Candidatus Puniceispirillum marinum IMCC1322: one gene and its partner. The protein of the gene in region 2 binds, or shares a complex with, the protein of the main gene of each other region. Links are inferred from orthologs where the notes say so. Each region holds a gene or a part of one and is shown on either strand. Other genes may lie near its edges.

What was found.
Region 1: the proteins of uvrB (region 2) and SAR116_RS11885 are in contact, whole or in part, in a crystal structure (PDB 7EGT), measured with the Thermus thermophilus proteins. The link is inferred for Candidatus Puniceispirillum marinum IMCC1322 from one-to-one orthologs. Residues at the interface, in WP_096411307.1 of Thermus thermophilus: Glu23, Leu25, Arg26, Asp27, Gly28, Glu29, Arg30, Phe31, Arg55, Glu326, Asp327, Phe328, Glu379, Ser382, Gln383, His398, Gly400, Arg401; in WP_096412145.1 of Thermus thermophilus: His654, Arg656, Phe657, Gln666, Asp668, Glu669, Lys680, Arg681, Leu682, Ser683, Lys685, Tyr686, Ala687.

The regions. Positions count from the first base shown.
Region 1 is NC_014010.1:2,535,932-2,538,932, reverse strand. It holds SAR116_RS11885 (ATP-dependent helicase), read right to left. Parts: upstream 2,617-3,001; coding sequence 385-2,616; downstream 1-384. Other genes in the region: SAR116_RS11880 (MlaA family lipoprotein), read left to right, coding at 2,829-3,001; SAR116_RS11890 (50S ribosomal protein L11 methyltransferase), read right to left, coding at 1-388. UniProt on the Escherichia coli protein: A helicase with DNA-dependent ATPase activity. Unwinds DNA duplexes with 3'-5' polarity. Translocates on single-stranded DNA with 3'-5' polarity. Initiates unwinding more efficiently from a nicked substrate than double-stranded DNA.
Region 2 is NC_014010.1:2,416,693-2,419,658, reverse strand. It holds uvrB (excinuclease ABC subunit UvrB), read left to right. Parts: upstream 1-367; coding sequence 368-2,566; downstream 2,567-2,966. Other genes in the region: SAR116_RS13605 (hypothetical protein), read right to left, coding at 1-203. UniProt on the Escherichia coli protein: The UvrABC repair system catalyzes the recognition and processing of DNA lesions. A damage recognition complex composed of 2 UvrA and 2 UvrB subunits scans DNA for abnormalities.

The sequences.
Region 1 (3,001 bases), 120 kb from region 2 along the record:
CCTGCGCCGCATCAACCAGAAGCGGCAGACTTGCTGGCGGTGGGGCATCGTCTATATGACTGCCATATATCCAGAACCGGCCAATATGAAGTGCCGGAAAAGATGCCCGGTTTTCGGCAAGCCAGTTGCGCTGGGGTAATTGTTCAATCTGCACAGCACATGGTGCCAGCCCATGCTGGTCAAAAACCGGTGCTAACATCTGCGCGATCACACCTGCATCTGGCAGAAACAGGAACAAAGCCTCAATATGCCAGCGCTCTTGCGATGTCCGTACATGCGACGTGGCCTCACTTTCAAGAAGCTCGCTAAACACGGTTTCAAAACTGGCGACGACCTTTGCATCGGTAACGTCAGGCAGGTCAAGACGGACAGCATATATAATAGTCATGGTTTGCTCACAAATCCGGACACAACCTTTTTGTGACCTGCTTTATCAAACGAAATTTCCAGCTTGTCGCCTTCAACATTGACGACATTGCCCATACCAAATTTCTGATGAAACACCCGATCACCTCGAATGAAAGCCGCGCCATTGGTTTCAGCAACAAAGCGGTTTTCCGTCCCTTGTTGCTGGCGGTTAGCCATGCGCCGCCATCCGGGGCCATAACCTTGTTGACCAACGATATCTGATGCCCCGCTGATATAGGCTGGCGAGACACGACCAATACCCATACCCTGTGCCATATCTTCAATGATATTCTCGGCAGGTAATTCCTGAACAAATCGTGAGGGAATTGCCGACTGCCACTGGCCATGAACGCGGCGACTACTGGCAAAGGAAATATGAACATTCTTGCGCGCCCGGGTGATGCCGACATAGGCAAGACGACGTTCTTCTTCAAGGCCGATAGCCCCATTTTCGTCCATTGTGCGCTGGCTGGGAAAAATACCTTCCTCCCAACCTGGCAAAAAGACCGTGTCGAATTCCAGACCCTTTGCGGCATGTAATGTCATCAAGGTGACTTCGCCTTGTTCGGAAACCGTATCACCATCCATCACCAACGAAATATGCTCGAGAAATCCCTGTAGTGAATCAAAATCCTGCATTGCACTGACAAGTTCGGTCAGGTTTTCAAGACGCCCCTCGGCATCAGGCGATTTATCCATCTGCCACATTGTTGTATAGCCAGACTCGTCAAGCACCATACGCGCCAGATCGCCTTGATGCAGGCTTCCAATCTGGTTACGCCAGCGTCCAATATCCTGCACAAATCTGCCAAGTGCTGTGCGCGCAGCAGGTCGCAATTCTTCGGTCTCGACCAGATCAATGGCCGCCGCCAGAAGCGGTTTTTGCGAGGCGCGCGCTTGAATATGGATAGCCTGAATACTTGCCGTCCCCAAACCACGCTTGGGTACATTTATGATGCGTTCAAACGCCAGATCATCTGCCGGTTGCGCAATTAGCCGCAAATAGGCAATCGCATCCCGAATTTCCGCACGTTCATAAAAGCGCGCCCCCACAACCCGGTATGGCAAGCCAATGGCAATAAAGCGTTCTTCAAATTCGCGGGTCTGGAAACCAGCGCGCACCAATACGGCTATCTGCGACAGATGCGCACCATTCTGTTGCATCGATTCGACATGACTGGAAATCGATCTTGCCTCATCGGCGCCATCCCAATAGCCATTGACGCGCACCTTTTCACCATCATCGGCCGATGTGAACAACGTCTTGCCAAGCCGCGTTTCATTACGCGCAATGACCGTTGAAGCCGCCGCCAGAATATGACCCGTTGACCGGTAATTTTCTTCAAGCCGGACAGTCTTTGCCCCCGGAAAGTCGCTTTCAAAGCGCAAAATATTACCAACCTCAGCGCCCCGCCAGCCATAGATCGACTGATCATCATCACCCACACAACACAGGTTATTTCGTTGCCCTGTCAATAAGCGAAGCCAAAGATATTGCGCGACGTTAGTATCTTGGTACTCATCCACCATAATATGCGTGATGCGCCCATGATAATCAGCCAGCACATCGGGATGATGCTGGAAAATTGTGAGCATATGCAACAAAAGATCACCAAAATCCACCGCGTTAAGTGTCAGCAGGCGTGCCTGATAATCCTTATAGAGTTGTTGCATGCGGCCATTGGCAACATCACCCGCCTCGGCAAGAGAAATCTTTTCTGGCACCAATCCACGGTCTTTCCAGCGCGATATAACCCCCGCTACCATACGTGCAGGCCACCGCTTTGGGTCAATGTTCTCTGCCGCCATAAGCTGTTTGACCAAACGCACCTGATCGTCACTATCAAGAATGGTGAAATCTGATTTCAGACCAACCAGATCAGCATGCCGGCGTAGCATCTTGGCCGCCAAAGAGTGAAATGTGCCTAGCCACACTTGTTCGACCATCGGTCCAACCATATCACCGATTCGGCTTTTCATCTCACGTGCGGCCTTATTAGTGAAGGTCACCGCCAGAATATTCCACGGTTTGGCTGTACCACTGGCGACAAGCTCGGCAAGCCGCGATGTCAGCACTCTGGTTTTGCCAGTTCCGGCACCAGACAGAACCAGAAGCGGACCTTGAAGGGATGTAACAGCGTCAGACTGGGATGTATTGAGACCGGCTAACCAAGGACTTACCGGATTTTGATTAAGATCATTCATCATAAGCCCAAACTCGCAAATGGGCGCTATTCGGTCAATGTTACAAAGTCAATTTTACCATTAATTCGACATATAAGATGCCAGAACATAAATTCGGCGTTAATGGCAGTTCGAAATCTAGGCAAAAGCGACAAACGCACTTTGACACAAATATTGTTTGCGGTATCGTAACTTCATTATTGTAATGAGTATTTTACGTGGGTATGGAATTAGACATGACTACAGGCAGATGCATCCAAATCCTGCGTTCGCATATTTTGATCCTGACCAGCATCGGAACATTCGCAGCCTGTTCCAGCGTTCCGGAGACCCAGCGCAGTGATATGCGCGATCGTTATGAAGATAGCAACCGGGCTGTTTTTGACTTTAACATGGGCTTTGACACCTA
Region 2 (2,966 bases):
GATGGCACTTTACAACCACCGCCACCGCCGCCGCTACAGGCAGCAAGTATCAAAGCGATGAGTGGCCATGGATTATTGGAGACACTCTGTTGTGGACGAAACCCTTTGTTGTGCAACTGCATACAATGACTTTCAGCTGGATTATAATAATCTAATATACTGTTTTTATTATGTATAGTTACTGAGTAATATATTACTGTCAATAGATTACCCCCTTTTGAAAAACTTAAGGACAATCTAGAAACCACTATTTTGACAATATTATTTCGCGGGTTTATGACATTCGTGAGGCGCAGGGGATTTATCGCCCCCCCTAAATTTCATCTGCCCCCTTTCGCTTGATCGTGACTGCGCCTATCTTGAAAGGATGGATGAGATCGCCAAAAACAATGCCGCACCAGATAGCACCGCCGCCGCAAAAGCCGCGCCGGATAAGCTGCCGGAAAAACTGGCAGATAATCTGATCATCACGCGGGCGCGCGCGCCTGCCGATTTTGATCTGCAATCAGATTTCAAGCCCGCCGGTGACCAGCCCACCGCGATTGCCGAATTGATTGAGGGGGTCAAACAGGGTGAGCGCGATCAGGTGTTGCTGGGCGTGACCGGATCGGGCAAGACCTTTACCGCCGCGCATGTGATCCGCGAAATGAAGCGGCCAACCTTGATCCTCGCGCCGAATAAAACGCTAGCCGCCCAGCTTTATGGCGAGATGAAGTCGCTATTCCCCGATAATGCGGTCGAATATTTCGTGTCCTATTACGATTATTACCAGCCCGAAGCCTATGTGCCGCGAAGCGATACCTATATCGAAAAGGAATCATCGATCAATGAACAGATTGACCGTATGCGGCATTCGGCAACGCGATCATTGCTGGAACGCGATGATGTGATTATCGTGGCGTCGGTATCGTGCATCTATGGTATCGGGTCGGTCGAGACCTATTCGACGATGACGCAGAAGATCACCAGCGGCGAAGATTTCCCGCGGCAGGATATGCTGCGCAAATTTACCGAACTGCAATATAAGCGCAATGATACGAATTTCGTGCGCGGCACCTTTCGCGTGCGCGGAGATTCGGTAGAGCTGTTTCCGGCCCACCTTGAAGATCGGGCATGGCGGATTTCACTGTTTGGTGACGAGGTTGAATCGATCCATGAATTTGACCCGCTGACCGGCGAAAAATTTGCCAGCCTGCCGACAATCACGGTGTTTGCCAATTCGCATTATGTGACGCCGCGCCCGACATTGCAGCAAGCGTGTAAATCGATCAAGATCGAGCTGAAACAACGGCTGGCCGAATTGACCGAAGCCAATAAATTGCTGGAAGCGCAACGGATCGAACAGCGCACGCAATTCGATGTCGAGATGATCGAGGCCACCGGCGTCTGTGCGGGGATCGAGAATTATTCGCGTTACCTGTCCGGGCGGGGGCCAGGCGAACCGCCGCCGACTTTATTTGAATATCTGCCCGAAAATGCCTTGCTGATTGTCGATGAAAGCCATGTCACCGTACCGCAGCTGGGGGCGATGTATAAGGGCGACTTTGCGCGCAAATCAACGCTGGCCGAACATGGTTTTCGACTGCCATCCTGTATGGATAACCGGCCTTTGAAATTCGAGGAATGGGAAGGATTCCGGCCGCAAACAATCTATGTATCGGCAACGCCCGGAAAATATGAAATGGAACGCACCGGCGGGGTGTTTTCCGAACAGATTGTGCGCCCCACCGGATTGATCGATCCGGAATGTATTGTGCGGCCAACCGGCAATCAGGTTGATGATATTATCGCCGAATGCCGCGATGCCGCCGCCAAAGGCCAGCGCGTGCTGATCACCACCCTGACCAAGAAAATGGCCGAAGCCTTAAGCGAATATATGTTCGAAGCCGGATTGAAAGTGCGCTATCTGCATTCGGATATCGACACGCTGGAACGGATCGAGATTATGCGTGATTTGCGGCTGGGGGTGTTTGATATTCTGATCGGGATCAATCTGCTGCGTGAGGGGCTGGATATTCCCGAATGCGCGCTGGTCGGGATTCTGGATGCCGATAAAGAGGGCTTTCTGCGGTCAAAAACATCGCTGGTGCAGACGATTGGCCGCGCCGCGCGAAATGTCGAAGGGCGCGTCATCCTGTATGGCGACCGGATCACCGACTCGATGCAATATGCGCTTGATGAAACCAACCGCCGCCGTGCCAAACAAGAAGCCTGGAACAAGGCGCATGGCATCACGCCTGAGTCAGTGAAAAAGGATATTGCCGATGTGCTAGGTTCGGTCTATGACCGCGCCGACCATCTAACGCCGCAAGCTGGTGGCAAAGACGGCGCGCTGGTCGGTAATAACTTTAAAACCGTGATCGCCGATCTGGAAGCCAGCATGAAAGACGCCGCCGCCAATCTGGAATTTGAAGAAGCCGCCCGTCTGCGTGACGAAATCCGCCGGATGGAAGCGGCCGAACTGGGGCTGACAGCGCCAGGGGTGCCAAGCTCAATCGCTCAGAATTATGGATTCCCCGCGGGCACACCGGGCGCACCACCTAAAAAACGCGGGCGCCGACGGTGAGATTATAGACAGCAAAGTTACTCTGGATGATGGCCTTGTAACTTTATCAAATTCAGCTTTTGCTTTGTTTTCTAGATATTTTTCCGGTTTTGCTATTTTACGATTCAACAGCGATAGGCGTATGAATTTTTGACCGAATCAGGTGGTGTTTTGCACAAGAAAAAAAATTTGTCACAATTCAAGATAAATATAAGAAAATAAATATGAATTTTATTTCATTTTCCCTATTGCCATATTCTATCTAGTTGATTTTATTTATTTATATAAATATGCCTAAAATTTAGGCAAAGTGGTTATTTTCCCAGGAAATAAGGAAGATAACCCATAGAATACCTGTTTGTCCCCAGTTTTATCCACAGGGTTAGGGGATAGAATTTTACCGGTAAATTTAGAATCATCT